DNA from 2 places in the Paraburkholderia sp. J67 genome. Region 1 is predicted to be linked to the other one. Evidence: riboswitches for the same ligand, from Rfam matches in the RefSeq annotation. Region 1 holds a riboswitch; the other holds the start of a gene.
The links. A riboswitch is a leader RNA that binds a small molecule or an ion and turns the genes downstream of it on or off. The one in region 1 is predicted to bind glycine.
Positions count from the first base shown of each region.

Region 2: linked by a shared signal. The riboswitch ahead of U5782_RS30645 (D-amino acid dehydrogenase) and the one ahead of gcvT (glycine cleavage system aminomethyltransferase GcvT) in region 1 are both predicted to bind glycine.

Region 1 is NZ_CAJMZK010000004.1:401-11,170, forward strand. It holds partial or broken gene U5782_RS09565 (heme utilization protein) at 1-309, opposite strand, end outside; gene U5782_RS09570 (hypothetical protein) at 614-865, shown strand; tRNA gene U5782_RS09575 (tRNA-Arg) at 1,217-1,292, opposite strand; gene U5782_RS09580 (c-type cytochrome) at 1,666-2,562, shown strand; gene U5782_RS09585 (UvrD-helicase domain-containing protein) at 2,642-4,732, opposite strand; gene U5782_RS09590 (oxidoreductase) at 5,085-6,134, shown strand; gene U5782_RS09595 (hypothetical protein) at 6,305-6,664, shown strand; glycine riboswitch at 6,901-7,001, shown strand; glycine riboswitch at 7,058-7,190, shown strand; gene gcvT (glycine cleavage system aminomethyltransferase GcvT) at 7,293-8,411, shown strand; gene gcvH (glycine cleavage system protein GcvH) at 8,492-8,872, shown strand; gene gcvP (aminomethyl-transferring glycine dehydrogenase) at 8,951-10,770, shown strand, end outside.
Region 2 is NZ_CAJMZK010000023.1:63,017-73,786, reverse strand. It holds gene U5782_RS30680 (efflux RND transporter permease subunit) at 1-84, opposite strand, end outside; partial or broken gene U5782_RS30675 (efflux RND transporter periplasmic adaptor subunit) at 96-1,358, opposite strand; gene U5782_RS30670 (TolC family protein) at 1,379-2,692, opposite strand; gene U5782_RS30665 (hypothetical protein) at 2,866-3,231, opposite strand; gene U5782_RS30660 (DUF1289 domain-containing protein) at 3,304-3,504, opposite strand; gene dmeF (CDF family Co(II)/Ni(II) efflux transporter DmeF) at 3,508-4,518, opposite strand; gene U5782_RS30650 (metal/formaldehyde-sensitive transcriptional repressor) at 4,526-4,798, opposite strand; gene U5782_RS30645 (D-amino acid dehydrogenase) at 4,973-6,316, opposite strand; glycine riboswitch at 6,413-6,503, opposite strand; gene U5782_RS30640 (LysR family transcriptional regulator) at 6,602-7,525, shown strand; gene U5782_RS30635 (MFS transporter) at 7,738-9,063, shown strand; gene U5782_RS30630 (M20 aminoacylase family protein) at 9,107-10,297, shown strand; gene U5782_RS30625 (porin) at 10,395-10,770, shown strand, end outside.

The sequences.
Region 1 (10,770 bases):
GGTGGTCGAGAGCGCCGCGACCTGGACCGTGGTCAGGAAGCCGACGTTCAGCGACGCCACGCCCGCACCAAGCGCCTGGATGTCGGAGCTATTGAGCGCCTGGGTCTGGCTTTGCGTGAAGAGGGCGACCGCGGCCGAACTCAGCGAAACGATATCCGCCGACGACATCGACGCGATCTGGGTCGATGTCAGTCCGACAGACTGCGCCGTGGTGAGGCTGGCAATGTCGCTGGTTGAAAGCTGCCCGATCTGCTTGGTGGACAAGAGTCCGATCTGTGATGAGCTCAGTACCGATACGACAGACGTCATTTTTTATGGTCCTCTTCAGATTTTATTCCCCGGTGCGGCTACAAGCAGTCAGGCCGCCAAGGCACCCACGTTCTTTGGCAACGGCGTCGCGACCCATTCGTCCCTGCTAGTTGCGCAACGGGTCCCGCAAAGGTCTCTGGTCCGAATGACGGGCAGCCGTGGAAAGCATTCCCAGTCGATCTCAGATATCGGCGCAATTTTTTGAAACTTAATGTAATGACTGGAAATTTGTTTTGCTTTCAAATGGCTTCTAGACGGGCGTTTCGGCCGGTTTGATTTTCAGAAGGAGAAAGTCCGGAACGCGTTGGATCTGGCCATTCAAAGCAAACGTTTTCGATTCATTTTTTCGCGCGATAAATCTGATAAAACAGCGCTTTTTCGAAAATCGTTGGTGTGGATGAATGTGGGTGAAAGCAGTGCGCCTGGCTGTCACACGCGCGTCATGGCAGAGCGTGGAGGGGCGCGCCGTTTTGTCGAGCGCGCGCTGAAATACTTTCCGCCGGTAAGGATTGTGTGCCGTGCAAACGGCAACGCACCCGGATCTTGTTTCGGGTGAGCGCGCTTTCCTGTCAGGAGTGGGAGCGGTGCGCAGACGCTTTCAGGCTAGCCAATGGCCGATGCGCGATTCATATCGCCGACACACTTGCCTATGAATTTCCGCAGGAGCACACCAGCGTCGTTACGGAGTGCCAAGTGCGACGCACGAGCGCAAATACCGATCGGGCACGACGTTTTAAGGAGGTTTTTGAGAGGAATATTGCCAGGCTCACCACGCGGGTCGCGGGAAAACCATCGCGCGAAACAGCGAGAAGCCTTTTAACGGCTGGGCGAACGATGCAGATGGGTTTGACGACGACCAGGGTGTCGAAGTGCAAGGCGTAACGTCGTATGCAGCGCTGAAAATTCTTGGCGCGCCCGGCTGGGATCGAACCAGCAACCCCTGCCTTCGGAGGGCAGTACTCTATCCATTGAGCTACGGGCGCATTTGACGCTGACGTTGTTGCCGGACCAAAGAGGATGGACGGAACGACGCCGCAATGAGACCGAGAGAATACCCGGTTTCTATGACGACGTCCACCGCACGGCCTTGGGCGGCGCGGCCCCGGGCGTCGAGTGGCGGGAACACAGCAAAAACGCCCAAAACCCGCGACAATCCCGCGCCATGATCCGTCACGATTTATCAAACCGCGCAGCGCAAAGCCCCTCGGCTCCGGGTAAACGCCCGCTGAACACCCCTCTCGCGCGGCAACCAGCACTGAAACCTTGCGTCTATAATCGTCCCTGTTTGCTCAATCGCAAGGCTAATGCCGTCCTGCTGTACCGCTCACCAAAAAACCAACGGGAGTCGAGACAAGCATGAGCGAAGCACCCCACGGAGCCCCGATCAAAACGCCCGGCCAGTTGATTGCCGCTGTCATCGCCGGGTTTGCCGTCCCCATCGTCATCATCATTCTGCTCGCCTACTACGTCGATAACTCGACGCGAACCGGCGCGGGCACCGACGAGCTTTCCACCCAGCAGGTCACCGATCGCATCGCGCCGATCGCCCAGGTGTCGATTCGCGACGCCAGCGCGCCGCGCGTCTTCAAGACCGGCGAGCAGGTCTATCAGGCGGTCTGCTCGGCGTGTCATGCGAGCGGCGCGGCGGGCGCGCCCAAGTTCGGCAATTCGGGCGACTGGGCGCCGCGCATCGCTCAAGGCTACGACACGCTCTGGCATACGGCGCTCGCCGGCAAGGGCGCGATGCCGCCACGCGGCGGCACGAGTCCCGACGATTACTCCGACTACGAGATCGGCCTCGCCGTCGCCTATATGGCGAACCACGGCGGCGCGAACTTCCAGGACCCGCCCAAGCCCGCACCGGGTGCGGCCAATGGCGCGTCGGGTGCGGCGGCCGCAGCGCCCGCGTCTGCCGCCGACGCCAACGCGGCTCAGGCCACGGCCGCCGCCGCTGCGATCGCCGCGATCCCGCAGGCCAGCTCCGCACCGGCCGCCGACGCCAGCGCCGACGCATCGCAGGCCGGCAAGGCGCTCTACACGCAGGTCTGCCAGGCCTGTCACGCGGCGGGCGTGCTGGGCGCGCCGAAGTTCGGCAACAAGGCCGACTGGGCGCCGCGCCTGAAAGATCCGATGGACACCATCTATAACTACGCGCTGCACGGCAAAGGCCAGATGCCGGCCAAGGGCGGCTCGAACGCCTCCGACGCCGATGTGAAAGCCGCCGTCGACTACATGGTGAGCGCTGCCAAGTAAGCGCAGGCGCCAGCAGCAAAACAAAGGGCCGCATCGTCAATCGATGCGGCCCTTTTCGTTTCGGCCCCACGCGGAAAGATCAGCCCTTCTGCAACAACGCCTTCAGGCTCGCGAGCCGGTCCTTGGGCGACATCGGCGCTTCTTCGGCCGTGGGCGGCGGCGCATCGTCCAGTCCCATTTCGGGGATGAAGCGCGACGCTTCGCATACCACCGTCTCGCGCGCCCGCTTGCGCTTCTTGCACCAGTTCAAATGCAGGCTGCGCTGTGCGCGCGTGATCGCCACGTACATCAGGCGGCGCTCTTCCTCGATGCGCCCTTCGTCGATGATGTCGTCTTCCGAGCCGCCACGGTGCGGCATGATGCCTTCCTCGACGCCCACCAGAAACACGTGCGGATACTCCAGCCCCTTCGACGCGTGCACGGTCGACAGTCGCACCGCGTCCGGGTCTTCTTCCTTGCCTTCGAGCATCGACATCAGCGCGACGGTCTGGATCAGGCCCATCAGGTTCTTGCCGGTGTCGGCGAGTCTGTCGGTATTGTCATAGCCCGTGGCTTCGGCATCCTCGCCGATCTCCTGCTCGGGCTTGGTGCCCTTGCGCTTGAGCCATTCCATGAATTCCAGCACGTTCTGCCACTTCGACTGCGCCTGACGCTCGTCGAAGGCGTCGTAGAGGTAGGCCTCGTAGTGGATCGCGTCCATCAGTTCGTCGAGCACGACCGTTGCCGGATCCTTGACCGCGCGCTCGGCCAGACGCTGCATGAAATCGCAGAACACGCGCATCGGCTCGACCTGGCGCGCCGACAGCCGCGCCTCGATGCCGCCCATGTAGACCGCCTCGAACAGCGACACCTTCGCCTGCCCCGCGAACGAGCCGAGCGCTTCGAGCGTGGTGTTGCCCACGCCGCGTCGCGGCGTCGTGATCGCCCGGATGAAGGCGGGATCGTCGTCGTGATTGGCGATCAGGCGCAGGTACGCGCAGATGTCCTTGATTTCGGCCTTGTCGAAGAACGACTGGCCGCCCGAGAGCACATAGGGAATGCGCTCGCGGCGCAGCACCTGTTCGAAGATGCGCGCCTGGAAGTTGCCGCGATAAAGAATCGCATAGTCGCGGAACTGCGCGCGGCGCTCGAACTTGTGCGCGGACAGGCGGAACACCACCGATTCGGCTTCGTGCTCTTCGTCGTTGCAGGGCGTGACGGTGATCGTGTCGCCCATGCCGTGTTCGGACCAGAGCTTTTTCTCGAACAGCTTCGGGTTGTTGGCGATGACGTTGTTCGCCGCCGTGAGAATACGCACCGTCGAGCGGTAGTTCTGCTCCAGCTTGATGACGTGCAGCTTCGGATAGTCCTTGCCGAGCTGCGCGAGGTTTTCGATGGTCGCGCCGCGCCAGCCGTAGATCGCCTGGTCGTCGTCGCCCACGGCCGTGAAGGCCGCACGCGGGCCCGCCAGCAGCTTGAGCAGTTCGTACTGGCAGGTGTTGGTGTCCTGGTATTCGTCGACCAGCAGGTAGCGCAGCTTGTTCTGCCAGCGCTCGCGCACCTGCTCGTTCTTCGCGAACAACTCGGCGGGCAGGCGGATCAGATCGTCGAAGTCCACCGCCTGGTAGGCGTGCAGCGTCGCCATGTAGTTGCGGTAGACGATGGCGGCCTGGTGCTCGTCCTCGTTCGAGGCGGTCGCGAGCGCCTCCTCGGGCATCACGAGGCCGTTCTTCCACAACGAAATGATCGACTGGATCTTGCGGATGAAACCCTTATCGGTCGAGCCCACCTGCTCCTGGATCATCGAGAAGCAGTCGTCGGAATCCATGATCGAGAACTGGGGCTTGAGCCCGAGATGCTCGGCTTCCTGACGCAGGATCTGCACGCCCAGCGAGTGGAACGTACAAACGGTGAGCTGGTGCGCCGGCACCTTGCGGCCTTCCTTGCCGGGCGTGGTGAGCGTCTTGCCTTCGAGCAGCTTGCCCACGCGCTCGCGCATTTCGGCGGCGGCCTTGTTGGTGAAGGTGACGGCGGCGATATGGCGCGGCTCGAAGCCTTTCGCTTCGATCAGGTGCGCGATCTTCTGCGTGATGACGCGCGTCTTGCCGCTGCCCGCGCCCGCGAGCACGAGACAGGGACCGTCGAGATAGCGCACCGCTTCGTTTTGGGCGGGATTCAGACCTGCGGACATCGTTGCCTGGATTGGAAAAACGGGTGGTACGGCTGGGAGGCGCGTGCTGTCGGCGCACGCCTGCGCCGTGGGTCGGCCAGACGCGGCGAGCCGCGCGGCGAAAGGCGGGCGCGGCCTGTACGGCGCTGCGAGCCTCTCGATCGAGAGCAGCGATGTTAACACGGCGCGCGGGTTGCCATTCGCTGGCCGATGTCGCCCCGCTAATGGCGACAGTCGCTTCGCATCTGTCCCTCGCGCCCTGTCACGCGCGGCGGCGCGCGTGCCAAAATAGCCAGTTCCCTCCACCCGCGGCATCGCTACCCGCGCCGCCGCCGGACACGCTGCATAACCTGCTGGAAAGAGGACGCGCTTCATGACTGCACCGCTGCAAATCGGCCTGATGGGCTACGGCTTCGCCGGCCAGACCTTCCATGCACCCGTGATCGCCTATAGCGGCGCGGCCACGCTCGCCGCCATCGCCACGAGCCAGGCCGAGCGTGCGCAAGCCGATTACCCCGACGCCGCGATCGTGCCCGATATCGACGCGCTGCTCGCGCTCGACGCCATCGAATGCGTGGTGATCGCCACGCCCAACGACACGCACTACGAACTCGCGCGCCGCACGCTCGAGCGCGGCAAGCACGTGCTCGTCGACAAGCCGGTCACGCTCACGGCCGAAGAAGCGCGCACGCTCGCGGACATCGCGAAGCAACGCGGCCTCGTGTTCGCGCCCTTCCACAATCGCCGCTGGGACGGCGACTTCCTCACCGTCAAACAGCTGATCGCGAACGGGGAACTGGGCCGCGTCACGCACTACGAATCGCACTTCGACCGCTTTCGCCCGCTGGTGCGCCAGCGCTGGCGCGAGGACGCCACGCGCGGCGGCGGCCTGCTCTTCGATCTCGGGCCGCATCTGATCGACCAGACGCTCGCGCTCTTCGGCGCGCCCGAATCGGTCACGGCCTTCGTCCATACTCGCCGCGACAACGCGAGCGCGCCCGACTACGCGCACCTCGTGCTGCGCTACGACGGGCTCGACGCCGTGCTGCACGCGAGTGCGCTGGCCGCGTACGCGCCGCGCTTCGCGATCCACGGCACGCGTGGCAGCTATCTGAAGAATGGCCTCGACACTCAGGAGGACCAGTTGAAAGCGGGGCTGCGTCCCGGCCAGCCGGGTTTCGGCGACGGCAACGAGGCTGGCCGGCTGCACACGCTGAATGACGACGGCCAGGAGAGCGAGCGCGAGGTGCCCAACGCGGCGGGCAATTACGCCGATCTGTACCGCGCACTGGCGGCGGCGATCCACGAGGGCAAGCCGTTCCCGGTGAGCCCGCAGGACGCCATCGACGTGATGACGATCGTCGAACTGGCGATGCGCAGCGCGAAGGAAGGCCGCGCGATTCCGTTCGCGCGGGTGGCGTAAGCCAGAAGGAGGCGCACGGCGCGCTGCCTTGCATTCGTCCGACGCCTCTGAAAGGTCCATACAAACGGTTACATCTGCACGGCGTCGCGCGGTCATCGCACCGCGCGCGCGAGACGTTTGCCGACATACGACGCCAAAAAGAGCGATAACGACTAAAAGGAGAGTCGCGAATGACCCGTTTGAACCGTGCCTTCCGTTTTGCCGCCGCTGGCGCGCTTGTCTCGACGCTCGCCGCGTGCGTCGTCAACCAGCAGCCTGCACCGCGTCCCGGCCCGAATCCGCATGAAGTCGCCGTGGACCGTCTGCATCAGATCGACGGCCGCATCGACAACCTGAGCCGCCGCATCGACGCCCGCGTGAATCAGGGCTACTACCCGCCGCCCCAGGGCGGCGCGCTGCATCACCGTCTCGACACGATCCGTGGCGAGGCGCACGACATGGCCGCACAGCACGGCGGCGGCATTTCCGCCGACGAGCAACACGTGCTGAATCAGGAACTCGATACGGCGGCGCACGCCATCGGCGAGTAATCCGCCTCATCGCGCCATGCGATACACGGGCCGCCTCGCGCGGCCCGTTTTTATTTCCGCCAGACGAAGCCAATGCGGGCCAGAACCCGCGTGAAATTTCACCCGCCCGCGCAACCCTCCCGCCAGCCGCGCGAGCCATGCACGACGTCCTTTTCCGCCCCGCGCAATCGACTTCCAACGCCGCTCCAGCCCAATTTTTCCGCATTGACACAGCCCCGCGGCGTCGCGCACAATCGCTGCGCGCGTCGGGAGAGCGCGTTGCCGGTGTTTCAGGACACAGGTGGCGCCGCCGAAGGGGCAACCCACAAACTCTCAGGCAAAAGGACCGTGCGCGCCGGACCGCTGAATCGCCTGCTTCGTGCTCACGCGCGCGGCAACGCAATCGGCACTCAGGTCCGCAACTCTGGAGAGCGGCAGTAGGACGGCGGCGCGGATCGTAACGCACCCGGACGTTCAGGCTGCCCACCGAAGGGGCGCGCGTCTTCCAAGGCGCAATCTCTCAGGTATCGAGGACAGAGGGGCCATGCAGGAAACGACCACGGGCATTGTGCCGGCGGCGTTTCCTGCATGGCCTTTTTCGTTTTCGCGCGAAAACTTCGCACGAAACCTCGCGACCGCCTGAGGCCCCATGACCGAACTCAAACGCACCCCGCTGAACGATACGCACCGCGCGCTCAATGCCCGCATGGTCGACTTCGGCGGCTGGGACATGCCCGTCAACTACGGTTCGCAGATCGACGAACATCGCGCCGTGCGCACCGACGCCGGCATGTTCGACGTCTCGCACATGTGCGTCGTGGACTTCGCGGGCGCCAAGGCGCGCGAGTTCTTCGCCCGCGCGCTCGCCAACAACGTCGCCAAGCTGACGACGCCGGGCAAGGCGCTCTACTCGTGCATGCTCAACCCGGAAGGCGGCGTGATCGACGACCTGATCGTCTATTACTTCGCCGACGATGTGTTCCGCACCGTCGTCAACGCGGGCACGGCCGAAAAAGACATCGCCTGGTTCGAGAAGCTCAACGCCGAAGGCGGCTTCGGCCTCACCATCACGCCGCGCCGCGATCTGGCGATCGTCGCCGTGCAGGGTCCGAACGCCCGCGAAAAAGTCTGGCAAGTCGCGCCCTCCTCGCGCAGCGCCACCGAACTCCTCAAGCCCTTCAATGCCGCGATGATCGAAGCCACGCCGTTCGGCGAGCTGATGATCGCGCGCACCGGCTACACCGGCGAAGACGGCTTCGAAATCGCCGTGCCGGCCGCCGCCGTCTGCGAACTCTGGAATGCGCTCGAACGCCAGGGCGTGAAGCCCAGCGGTCTGGGCGCGCGCGACACGTTGCGTCTCGAAGCTGGCATGAACCTCTACGGCCAGGACATGGACGAAGGCGTCTCGCCGCTCGACGCGGGCCTCGCCTGGACCGTCGACATGAAGGAGCCGCGCGACTTCGTCGGCCGCGCCGCGCTGGAAGCGAACGGCACGCGCTCGACCTTCGTCGGCCTGATCCTGCAAAAGGAAAACGGCAAGGCTGGCGGCGTGCTGCGCGCCCATCAGAAGGTGCTCACGCCGCACGGCGAAGGCGAGATCACGAGCGGTACGTTCTCCCCGACGATGCAGGAATCCATCGCCTTCGCGCGCGTGCCCGTGGGCGTGCAACCGGGCGACCTCGTGCAGGTGCAGATCCGTGACAAGGCCCTTCCCGCAAGCGTGGTAAAACTGCCGTTCGTGCGCAACGGCAAGGTGCTGGTCGCCTGATCCTGCGAGTGTTCGCAGGGTTCGCGCCGCGCACGCCTCCCCCTTTTCAAGCCATAAGCAAACCACGCATTGGAGCAACCATGAGCATCCCGGCCGATCTGAAATACACCGAATCGCACGAGTGGATCCGCACCGAAGCCGACGGCACCCTGACCGTCGGCATCACCGATCACGCACAGGAAGCGCTGGGCGACATCGTCTTCCTGGAACTGCCGGAAGCCGGTCGCAAGGTCGCTGCGGGCGACGCGATCGCCGTGATCGAGTCGGTCAAGGCCGCCTCGGACATCTACGCGCCGGTCGCGGGCGAGATCGTCGCCGCGAACACCGACCTCGTCGACACGCCCGACGAAGTCAACACCGAGCCGTATGAATCGTGGCTCTTCAAGATCAAGCCCGCCGCAGACGCCAAGCTCGACGCGCTGATCGACGCCGCCGCCTACGAAAAGGCCATCGGCGCTTAATCCCAGCAACCGCAACGGCGCGGCGGCGGCATCCGGCCTTTTGATAGCCCGATGCCACCCGCGCCGGCAGGAAACCTCATGAAGCTCGAACACCCGGATCGTCTGATGAACACCTCGCCCTCGGCTATTTCGCTCGCGGCGCTCGAAGCCCACGACGCCTTCGCCGCCCGTCACATCGGCCCCGATTCGGCCGACCAGCAGGCGATGCTCGATGCGCTCGGCTTCGCCTCGCGCGCCGCGCTGATGGACGCGGTGATTCCGGCGCAGATCCGCCGCAAGGAAACGCTGCCGCTCGGCCCCTTCGCGCAACCGCGCTCGGAAGCCGAAGCGATCGCCGCCCTGCGCGCGCTCGCCGACAAGAACCAGGTGTTCCGCTCGTACATCGGGCAGGGCTACTACGACACGCATACGCCGGCCGTCATCCTGCGCAACGTGCTCGAAAACCCGGCGTGGTACACGGCCTACACGCCGTACCAGCCGGAAATCTCGCAGGGCCGCCTCGAAGCCCTGCTCAACTATCAACAGATGATCGTGGACCTCACGGGTCTCGCGATCTCGAACGCGTCGCTGCTCGACGAAGCCACCGCCGCCGCCGAAGCCATGACGCTCGTGCAGCGCGTGGGCAAGTCGAAGTCGAACGTGTTCTACATCGCCGACGACGTGCTGCCGCAGACCATCGAAGTGGTCAAGACGCGCGCGAAGCCGATCGGCATCGAAGTGAAGGTCGGTCCCGCCGCTGACGCCGCTCAAGCGGGCGCGTTCGGCGTGCTGCTGCAATATCCGGGTGTGAACGGCGATGTGCGCGATTACCGCGAACTCGCTACCGCAGTTCACGCTACGGGCGGCGCGGTGATCGCCGCCGCCGACCTGCTCGCGCTCACGCTGCTCACGCCGCCGGGCGACTGGGGCGCCGATGTTGCCGTGGGCAACTCGCAGCGCTTTGGCGTGCCGATGGGCTTTGGCGGCCCGCACGCCGCCTACCTCGCGGTGAAGGACGAATTCAAGCGCCAGATGCCGGGCCGTCTCGTCGGCGTGACCGTCGACGCGCAAGGCAACCCGGCGCTGCGTCTCGCGCTGCAAACGCGCGAACAGCATATCCGCCGCGAAAAGGCGACCTCGAACGTCTGCACGGCGCAGGCGCTGCTCGCGATCATGGCGAGCATGTACGCGGTCTACCACGGCCCGCAGGGTCTCAAGCGCATCGCGCAGCGCGTGAACCGCGTCGCGACGATCCTGGCTGCGGGCGCGAAGCAACTCGGCTACACGCTCGTCAATGCAGCGTTCTTCGACACGCTCACCTTCGAAGCCGGCCCGCGCGCCCAGGCGCTGCTCGACGCCGCGCTCGCACGCGGCATGAACCTGCGCCGCGTGAGCGAAACGCGCGTGGGTGTGTCCGTCGACGAAACCACGACGCGCGCCGATCTGGCCGACCTGCTCGCCGTGTTCGCGCAAGGCGCGTTCGCAGGCGAGGTGCCGTCGGTCGATGCGCTCGACGCCGAACTCGCCGCCAGCAACGCCGTGTCGTACCCGGCGTCGCTCGCACGCGAAAGCGCCTACCTCACGCATCCGGTCTTCAACCGTCACCATTCGGAAACCGAAATGCTGCGCTATCTGCGTAGCCTCTCGGACAAGGATCTCGCGCTCGACCGCTCGATGATCCCGCTCGGCTCGTGCACGATGAAGCTCAACGCGACCTCGGAAATGCTGCCGGTGACGTGGCCCGAATTCGGCCGCATCCACCCGTTCGCACCCGCCGAGCAAACCGTCGGCTATCGCGAGATGGTCGATCAGCTCGAACAGATGCTCGTGGCCGCAACCGGCTACGCCGCCGTCTCGCTGCAACCGAACGCCGGCTCGCAGGGCGAGTACGCGGGTCTGCTGATCATCCAGGCGTACCA
Region 2 (10,770 bases), on a different contig from region 1:
CACGCCCCATGCCGCAACCAGCAAGGTCGCCAGCAGGACCAGAAAGCGTTGATGGATCGACCAGCGAATGACGCGCGCGATCATGGCTGGACTCCTGCGGTTTCGCTCCCTTCGAGCCGCGGCAACACCGATTTCAGGCTCGCCTCCGAGTCGATCAGGAACTGGCCCGATGCCACCACCTGTTGGCCCTCGGTTAATCCCGATGTAATCACCGTATCGCTGCCGGTGTCGCGTCCGGTCACGACCTCGACCGGCTGCATGCTGCCATTGCCGTTGCGCACGATGACGAGCGAGCGCTTGCCGGTTGTGATGACGGCCTCGGACGGCACGACCAGTTGCGCAGCAGCCGTAGCTGCACTCACGCGTACGCGCATGAGCATGCCGGGCGTGAGCGCTCCGCTGGCATTGTCGAGCTCCAGGCGCGCCTGAAGCGTGCGGCTGTCCGTGCTGATGCCGGGAAGAATTTCGCGGATGCGCCCGCCGAAGTGCCGCGAAGGTTCGGCCGCGAAGGTGGCGTCGACATGCATGCCGGGCCGTGCCTGCAAGGCCAGCGATTCAGGTATCTCGACGAGCAGCCAGAGCTTCGCGAGACCCGTGATCTTCGCGACGGTCTGACCCGGCGTCACCATCGCACCATCGCGCACGTTCAACTCGCTCACGACGCCCGATTCGGCCGCGGTGAGCGTCAAGTGCGTCTGAACCTGGCCGGTGCGATCGAGCGCGGCGACCAGTGCATCGGGAATCGACAGCGCCTTCATGCGGGCGCGTGCCGCGCCGAGCAGCGCGGGATCCATGCCGCTGCGTCGCAACGCAAGATACTCTTCCTGTGGCGCGAGCCAGTCCGGCACATAGAGCGAGGCGATGGGCGCGCCTCGGGCAATGCGCTGTAGTGGCGCGCTCGCGTACAGGCGGTCGATATAGCCCGTCACGCGCGACTGCACGACATCGGCGCTCGATTCGTCGAATTGCGTCGTGCCGATCGCATCGAAGCCATCGGCAACGCTCACGCGGCGCACCGTCGCGTAGCGGATGCCGAGATTCTGCTGCAAGGAAGCGGCGACCTTGATGCCGTCCGCACCGCCTTCGTCGGCGTACACAGGCTGTAACTGCATGTCCATGAAGGGCGATTTGCCGGGTTTGTCGAAATGCTGGTTCGGCACCATCGGGTCGTGCCAGTACAGCACCTTGCGGCCGGTTTTCGGGTCGATGCGATCGCTTGAGGTCGAGGTAAAGGTAGAGGACGCCGGGACGACGGTGGCGGTCGGTGCATGGCGAGCACCGGCCACATAGCCGGCGCCGAGCAGGGCCGCGCCAGCGGCGAGCGCCGCCGCTGCCAGAACAAGGGGTTTGAGTTTCATGTCGGTTCTCACGGCAGTTCTCACGGATTGACGGCAAGCGCGGGCGGCACGACCTGATATTCGAGCTGGGCCCAGGTGAGCGAGACCTCGCGTTGCAGGTCGAGCACCTGAAGCTGCGCGTCGAGCTGGGCGCGGCGGGCGGCGAAGGTCTCGGCGAGCGAGCCCGTGCCCGCGCGATAAGCCGCGACGGCCAGATCCACGCGCGCATCGGCGGCGGGGACGAGCGCGGTCTGCAAAGCCGCCAGGCGCTCACGGCCGCTTGCGAGCGTCGTCGCGAGCGTCTGGATATCGGCTTCGATCTGGCGCTGCGTGTCCTCGTAGCTCAGCCTCGCGCGCGTGGCGAGATCGGCCTTGCCCGAGACGTCGCGGTCTTCGACGTTTGCGCGGTGGATCGGCAGCGGAATGCTCACGCCCACCGAAACGAAGCGCGAATTCGCCCCGCCTTGCAGGTACGAGACGTTCCAGGTCCAGTTAGGACTCCGACGGCTCGAAGCGACCGCCACATCGGCATCGGCAACGTGGATATCGGCTGCCGCTGCGATCAGGGCGGGTTCGACGCTGCGCAACTGATCCGCGGGCAATGCTGCGACCGTGGACTCCGGCGCGGGCGGCTCGCCCGTGATGTCGGTCACGCTCGCGGCGGTCCAGCGCGACAGATCGATGAGCGCCGTCTGCAACACCTGGCGCGCCTTGAGCCGGTCGTCGCTGGCCTGGGCGAGCATCAGCTTCGCCTGGGTGACATCGGCGGCCGTCGCTTTCGCGCCGCGATACGAGGCTTCGGTGGCGGCAAGCTCGTGGTTCATGTGATCGAGCAGCGCCGCGCGCAACGCCACGGCACGCTTTGCATACGCCGCGTTGAGCCATGCGCTGGCCGTGCGCTCGCGCACGCTGGCAAGCTGCGTTAGATAGCCGGTCTGCTCGCGCTCGGCCATTCTGCCCGCCAGATCGCTCTGCAATGCGCGCTTGTGCGGCGACACCCATTCCTGCTCGATGCCGATGCGGCGCATCGTCAGGATGTTCTGGCCGATGGTGAATGCCTGGTCGCCGTTGACCGGCAAGGCGTCGATGCCCGCCGAGAGTTTGGGATTGGGTAGCTGCCCCGCGCTCACGACCGATTCGGCGCTGGCATCGACGGATGCCTGGGCGGCCTGGATCGATGTGTTGCGCTGGGCGGCGCTTTGCAGCGCGGCTTCGAGTGTCCAGGGGGCGGCCTCGTCCACATTTTGTGCGTGAGCGGCGAGGCTGCAGGCGAACGCCAGCGTCAGCGCGAGGGCGAGCGCGCGCAGCCGCAGTCCACCCTGCCGGCGCGCCGGCAAGGCATTGGCTAAATGCATGATGAACTCCGTTGGGTCGAGCCCGCGCCTGCCGACATGACGCTCATGTGGCATACGAATCGACAAGGGGGCTCACGTCCCGGATCGGGACGACATCACCGCGCTAAACGTCCAGATGAGCGTCCGGATTAGCGTCCAGATCGACGTTCAGGCGGTGTACCGGATGAGCGGAGTCAGAGCGCGCGCGGCGGTCGCCACAGCCCGTCTGGGCCGCGGCCGGGACAGGCTTGCGCGTAGTGGAAGTGCAGTTCGATGACGCGCCCGGCAGGACGCGTCAGAACGGGGAGGGAAACGGGATGGTAGAGACTGCCGGCCTGGCACTGGGCCGTCATCTTGCAGAGCGTGCCGCCGGATTTACCGTGGTCGGTAGGCGCAGACTTCATCGTCTCGCAACCCGGCATGCCTTGCATGTCGGCGTCGGCGGCCGACGAGACCGTAGCCTGTATCGGACATGGCCCGCTCAGGCCGCTGGCTGCCAGCCCCGAGAGGGGCAGCATCGCGCACAGCAGCAGAACGAGAAGGGTCCGGATGAATTTCATTGACCGCGAGTATAGCGCAGGCATTGCCGGTTTTTTCAACGTGACGCTGATTGTGCGCGTTCGCCGATACCTTTAGTTCTGCTTGCGTGCTTGAGGCGCCTCGGGATTCACCTTGGCTTCACGGCGCGACCGCTCATTGATGATTTGATGCCGACGATGATCGGTCATCTTTTTCCAGCCGCGCGCTTCTTCTCGCGTTCGATAGCAGCCGGTACAGAACCCGGTTTTGCCGTCGAACGCGCATAGGTCGATACAGGGAGACTTGACGGCCATGACTCAGACGCCAGCGACGGCGGGATTGACTTCGACGGTCACGTGCGAGAGTCCCTCGAAGCGCTTGAGCGCCGCGTGATAGAAGCTGGGCTTGCGCTGGGCGTCGCGCGTGCCGACCGACACGACCGCACTCATATGGCCCGGGCCGATACGCCATACATGAAGGTCGAGCACGGTGTCGCCGTTATCCTCGATGACGTGGCGCACGTTATCGGCCATGCGGCGGTCGGCGTTCATGTCCAACAGAATGCCGCCGGTATCGCGCATGAGGCCCCACGACCAGTTCGCAATCACGAGTGCGCCAATCACGCCGGCGAGCGGGTCCATCCACAACCAGCCGAAAGCGCGTGCGAGCAGCAGGCCAATGATCGCCAGCACGGAGACGGCTGCGTCCGCAATCACATGGATGTACGCCGAGCGGATGTTGTGGTCCCGGTGCAGTTGCGCTTCATCGCCATGATCGTGTTCGTCGCCGTGATCATGGTCATGATCGTGACCGTGGCTATGGCCATGTGAATGACCGTGCGAATGGCCATGGGAGTGCCCATGATGATCGCCGCTCAGCAGCCAGATGCTGGCCAGATTGACGAGCAGACCCAGTACGGCGATGGGAATCGCCTGACCGAAGTGGATCCGCACCGGCGAGAAAAAGCGCGAGACGGCCTCATAGCCGATCAGCAGCGCGATCATCGCGAGCACGATCGCGCTCGTGAATCCCGCGAGATCGCCAAGCTTGCCCGTGCCGAACACGAAGCGGCTATCGCTCGCGTGGCGGCGCGCATACGTGTAGGCCAGCGCCGCGATCAGCATGGCCCCCGCGTGCGTGGACATATGCAGGCCGTCGGCCACCAGCGCCAGCGAACCGAACAGGCTGCCGCCGACAATCTCGGCCACCATCATGGCGCTGCATAGCGCAATGACCATCCAGGTCCTGCGTTCGTTGTCCTCGTGGGCGGCGCCCAGGAAGATATGGTCGTGTCCCGCCCCGAAGGCGGCGTCCTCAAACCGGCTCATGTTGCTCTCACTTGAAATAGCTGTGCACGACTTCGATCAGTTGCTCGGTGCCGCTGCCATGCTCGTCGTCGGGCTCGGCATCGACCAGATGAGTGCGGATGTGGTCCTCCAGCACGACGGCCAGCAGACCGTTCATCGCGCCGCGGCAACTGGTGACCTGTTGCAGGATTTCCATACAGCCGCGCTCGTCTTCGAGCGCGCGCTCGATCGCTTCGACCTGCCCCTTGATTCGGCGGATGCGGTTCAGCAGCTTCTGTTTTTCCCGGATCGTATGGCTCATCTGTGTCCTCTCGTTGACGGGACGCAGTCTAGCATCAATAGGGTGGGGGGGTATACTACTGAGTGCGCGAGAAAATTGGGGACACGCGCGGGAAGTCGTGTCCGCGCGCAGGGTGGGGGGCTCAGGCAGAAGGCAGGTGCAGCCGGACATAGGCTGCACCTTGCGGATGCGGCGTTAGCGCATAACGCCCGACGTGACGGCGCTGGCCGATGGGCCGACCGCGCGGGCACGCGTGGCTTCGAGGTCTTCACTCACGAGGTCGGCGACCGCTTGCGCCGTGGCCGCCGAGAGCGTCCAGCCGAGATGGCCGTGCCCCGTGTTGTAGAACACGTTGCGGCGCCGTCCGCGTCCGACCTTCGGCAACATGGCGGGCAGCATGGGGCGCAATCCCGTCCACGGAATCACGCGCGCCGTCGACATCGACGGGAAATAGTCGCGCGCCCAGCGCACGAGCGGCTCGATGCGGTCGGAGCGAATATCGCGGTTGACGCCGTTGAGTTCCGCTGTGCCCGCAATGCGGAAGCGATCCGCGCCCAGGCGGCTCGTGACGATTTTCGCCGCGTCGTCGAGCAGGCTGACCCACGGGGCGGCCTCGCGGCTCGCGGCGCCGTCGAGGCACACGGTAATCGAATAGCCCTTCACCGGATACACGTTGACGTGGTCGCCCACATGCGCGGCGAGCGCGCGGCTGCCGACGCCCGCGCAGATCACGACGCGATCGAACGTCGTGCTGGCGGGCAGGCCATCGCATAGCGTGTCGATCCAGACCCTGTCACCCGCCATATCTGCGATTGCCTGCACCGTCGTGTCGTACTGAAACGTCACGCCCATCCGTTCGCAGGCACGCGCAAGTCCTCGCGTGAATTTGTGAATGTCGCCGGTCGAATCCGATTCGGTAAAGAAGCCGCCGAAGAAGTCGCCCTGGAGCGTGGGCTCGATGGCGCGGATTTCGTCGGGTGTGACGGCGCGCCGGTCGAGCCCGCCTTCGCGCAGCAGCGCATTGACTTTCGTCGCCGCATCGAACTCCTTGCGCGTTGCGTAGAAGTGCAAAATACCGCGTTGCTCGTGATCGAAGTCGATCGATTCGCGTTGCGCGATCGAGAACAGATGCTCGCGCGCGGCGATCGCCAGGCGCACCGTTTCAATCGTATTCTCACGATAGTTCGGGATCTGCCGCAGGAACTCGCCAATCCAGCTGTATTTGTGCCAGTTGGGGCGCGGATTCATGAGCAACGGCGCGTCGCGCCGGAACATCCAGCGCAGGCCTTTGAGCACCGTGGCGCGGCTGTTCCAGACCTCCGCATTGCTGGCGGAAAGCTGGCCGCCATTGGCGAACGAGGTTTCCATCGCCGCGTAACGGTGGCGCTCGAAGACGGTGACCTGGTGGCCGCGCCGGGCGAGCGCATAGGCGGTGGTGACGCCGGTAATACCGGCGCCGATAACGGCAATTCGTGACATGACAGTGTCCAGATGGGAGTGATCATCGCCGGCCGATTTCAACCGGCGCCGATGCCCCATCTGTCCATGTACCTGAGAGTTTCGCCCACGCGCTTACGGCGCGCAGGGTTCCCCTTCGGTGGGCGCCACCATGGCGGTGCGCCGCTCTCCAGATGTTCCGGCTGCATGGTCCTTTTGCCTGAGAGTTTCCGGGGCGGTTGCTCCGTCGGCGTCGTCCAGGTAGGACGATCTCTCCCATGCAGCGTGTTGGAACGCGACAAGATTAACCCGCGTTCGGTGGAACCGGCAATCGATTTTCAAAAACCGCTGTGCGATAGTCTCACCCGTTCCACACGGCGATTCATCATGAAACTGCATCAACTCAAGGCGCTGGTTGCGGTTGCCCAGACCGGCAGCATTCTCGAAGCATCGCGCATGCTGCACGTCACGCAGTCGGCGCTGAGCAAGGCGCTCAAGGAACTGGAAGCGCACGTGGGGGCCACGCTGTTCGTGCGTTCCAGCAAGGGCGCGCAACTCACCGCTTATGGCCAGCGGCTGGTTGGCCATGCGCGGCTCATCAGCGACCAGGTGCGCCGCGCGCGCGACGATATGGAGGAAATGAAGGGCAACGCGCTGAGCGAGATCAGTATCGGCTTGACGCCCGTGACCGCGCTGCTGCGTCCGCTCGCCGATTGTCTCTCGGTGTTCCGGCGTGATTTTCCGCGCGTGCATTTGCGCCTGCTGGAAATGCGCCCGATGCAACTGCTCGAACAGGTGCGCGAAGGCACGCTCGACTTTGCGGTCACGTCGCAGCAAATCGCACCGGACTCCGCGCTCGACTGCACGCCGGTGCTCGGCATGGCGACGCTCGTGGCCGCGCGCAAGGGTCATCCGCTGCGAGCCGAGCGCTCGCTCGCCGCGCTGCAACAGGCCGAATGGCTCGTGCTCGATCCGCTGGAGGATGCGGGCACGCCTTTCGTGCAACTGTTCGCCCAACATGGCATGGACCTGCCGGAGCGCGTGATCGAATGCTCGTCGATGTCGCTCGCGCTTGCCATGTGTTCGCAAATGGACTCGCTCATCCTGCTGTCGTCGGAATCGACCAACAGTCGTTTCATGCGTGAAACGATGGACTTTCTCGAGCTCGACGAGGCCATGCCCGAGCGCACTATTTCCCTCGTCACACGCGACCGCCATACGCTGCCAGCCTCGGCGTCGCGCCTGCATGATGCGATCGTCGATGCCTTGCGCGACTACGATCCGCTCAACGCCCCCGCCCTCAAGCCCTGAACGCATCGCCCCGATCCTCTTTCGGCGCGCCGTTATAACCAGATGGCAAGCGATTGAAAATCAGTCGCTTGTCGCGGTGATTTTGGCAACAAACACTGGGCTCACCGTTTGACGGCATGCGCCACGCGCTTCGCGTGAGCGACTTGCGCAACGATTCCACGCCCGCCCGAGCGGGCCGCCCACCACGCGACGATCTGTTAAGAGGGACGTCAATGAACGAAATGCCCCGCACGCTGAGCAGCGTCGTGCCGCCCATGAGCCGCAGCGACGCTTCGGCCAGTCCTGCACGACGCGCGCCGACCCGTCGCGCCATCGTGGCCGCCGCAATTGGCAACGGCCTCGAAATGTACGACTTCACGCTCTACAGCTTTTTCGCGGTGACGATCGGCAAGCTGTTCTTTCCCGCCGGCAGCGCGCTTACGTCGCTATTGCTGTCGTTCGCGACGTTCGGGGTGGGCTTTCTCATGCGGCCGCTCGGCGCGCTTCTGATCGGCAATCTTGCCGACCGGCGCGGCCGCAAGGCGGCGCTGACGCTGACCATCGCGCTCATGACCGCCGGCACCGCGCTCATCGCACTCACGCCCAGCTATGCCAGCATCGGTGTGAGCGCAACGATCCTGGTGGTGATCGGCCGCTTGCTGCAAGGGCTATCGGCAGGCGGTGAAGTGGGCGCGGCGTCCGCGCTGTTAATGGAATCGGGCGGCAAGGCGCGTCGCTGCTTCCTGGTGAGTTGGCAGGCGGCAACGCAAGGCGGCGCTGCGCTGCTTGGCGCGCTGTCCGGCGTGGCCGTCTCCGCGTGGCTACCACCCGACGCCTTGCAGGCATGGGGCTGGCGCCTGCCGTTCCTGGTCGGCCTGCTGATCGCGCCGGTGGGCTTTTATATTCGGCGTCACCTCGAAGAAACCCACGTGAGCGAGGCCAACTCGGCATTCAACGGCGTGCGTGTGGTCCTGCGCGAGCACGCCCGCACACTCGTGCTCGGCACCTTCCTCATGACGAGCTCCACGTCTTCCATGTACGTGATCGTCTTCTATATGCCTACGTATCTCGTGCGCACGCTGCACATGCCTTCGGTGACCGCGTTCGCGGCGACCTGCGTGTCCGGCTTCACGATGCTCGTGCTGGCGCCGCTGTTCGGCCGCTTCGCCGACCGCCTGCCGCGCCGCAAGCCGCTGCTGATCGCCAACAGCCTGTTGTCGATGCTGATCGTGATACCCAATTTCACGCTGCTTTCGTCGGGGCCCGGTCTGCCGCTCACGATGATGTGCGTGGCGATCTCCGGCACGCTGATGTCGATCGGCACGGGGGCGGGCACGGCGATGATGATGGAGGCGCTGCCGCGTCATCATCGCGCGACCGGCATGTCGATCATGTACAGCTTTGGCGTGACGATCTTCGGCGGTTTTGCGCCGCTGGCGGTGACCTGGCTCATCAGCGCAACCGGCAGCCGCATGGCGCCTGCGGGCTATCTGCTGTGCGCTTCGCTTATCAGCTTCACTGCGCTGCTGCTTTATCCGAGCAATCCGGGCCGCGATTGACTCCGCCTTCGGTATCGACTCTTTCACTCTCTGGACTTCATTCATGAATTCGTGTGATTCGATTCCGGCCGCCTTGGCGGCCTCGGCCGGACGCTTTGCCGCGCTCCGACACCGCATCCATGCGCATCCCGAACTGGGCGCCGATGTGCCCGATACGGCGGCGCTCGTCGCGGGCCTGCTGCGCGAGTGGGGCTACGACGTGCATACCGGTATTGGCGGTCATGGCGTCGTCGCCCAGTTGAAGTTGGGCAACGGCGCGCGACGGCTCGGCCTGCGCGCGGACATGGACGCGCTGCCGCTTCAGGAGCGCACGGGTCTGGCCTATGCGAGCACGATTGACGGGCGCATGCATGCCTGCGGCCATGATGGCCACACGGTTACGCTGCTGGCGGCCGCCGAGCACCTGGCCGCGACGCGTGCGTTCGACGGCACCTTGAACCTCATTTTCCAGCCCGACGAAGAAGGCTTGAGCGGCGCGCTGGCGATGATGGACGACGGCCTGTTCGATCGCTTTCCCTGCGATGCCGTCTATGCATTCCACAACGCGCCGGGCTTGCCGGTGGGCAAGGCGGTCGTGCAGGCAGGGCCGCTTGGCGGTTCGTCGGATCGTGTGAGCGTGACGTTTCGCGGTAAGGGCGGCCACGGCGCGATTCCGCACCGCGCGGTCGATCCCACGCTGGCGCTGTGCATGGCCGTGGTGGCGCTGCAAGGCATCGTCTCGCGCAACGTCGCGCCGGTGGATGCGGGTGTGATTAGCGTGGGACAGATCTCGGCGGGCAGCACTTACAACATCATTCCCGAAACGGCGACGCTCAAGCTCACCGTGCGCGCCACCGTGCCGGCCGTGCGCGATCTGCTGGAAGCGCGCATTCGTGCAGTGGTCGAGCATCAGGCCGCGTCGGCGGGACTGGTGGCCGATATCGTCTACGACCGCATGGTCCCGGCGATCATGAATACGCCTGCCGAAGCCGAACTCGCACGCGCGGCCATTGCGAGCGTGCTGGGCGAAGCCCAGGTGATCCAGGTGCCGCCTTCGACTCAAATGGGCAGCGAGGATTTCGCCTGGATGTTGCAACGTCTGCCGGGCTGTTACTTCTCGCTAGGCAACGGTACGGGCGAATGGGTTGGCTGCTCGTTGCACAACGATGGATACGACTTCAACGACGCAATCATTCCCATCGGCGCCGCCTGCTGGGTGGCGCTGACTGAAGCCTATCTGCGCAGCGAAGACTAGGCAGGTGGGGACGCGAACGTATGCGTTCGCGTCTCTTTGATAGTTTGTTATCCGAAATAAAAAATCATAAAGTAGCACCAAACGGAGATCTTTTTTCATGCGCAAGCGGGCATTGGCATTGGCAGTGGCGGTAAGGATGGTGGCGTTGGGAGCAATTTCGGGCAGCGCGTACGCGCAGTCGAGCGTGACGCTCTATGGCACGATCGACGTTGGCGCTGTGTTCAATTCGAACGCGGGCGGCAAGCAGCAGTACGCGCTTGCAAGCGGTAACGCCAGTTCGAGCGCCTGGGGACTCAAGGGCAGCGAGGATCTCGGTGGCGGGATGAAGGCCATTTTCACGTTGGAGAACGGCTATAGCGCGACCACGGGCACGATCTCGCAAAACGGCACCTTCTTCGGACGCCAGGCGTTTGTCGGACTCTCGGGCGAGCCCGGCACGCTCACGCTAGGCCGCCAGTATTCGAGCGCCTACT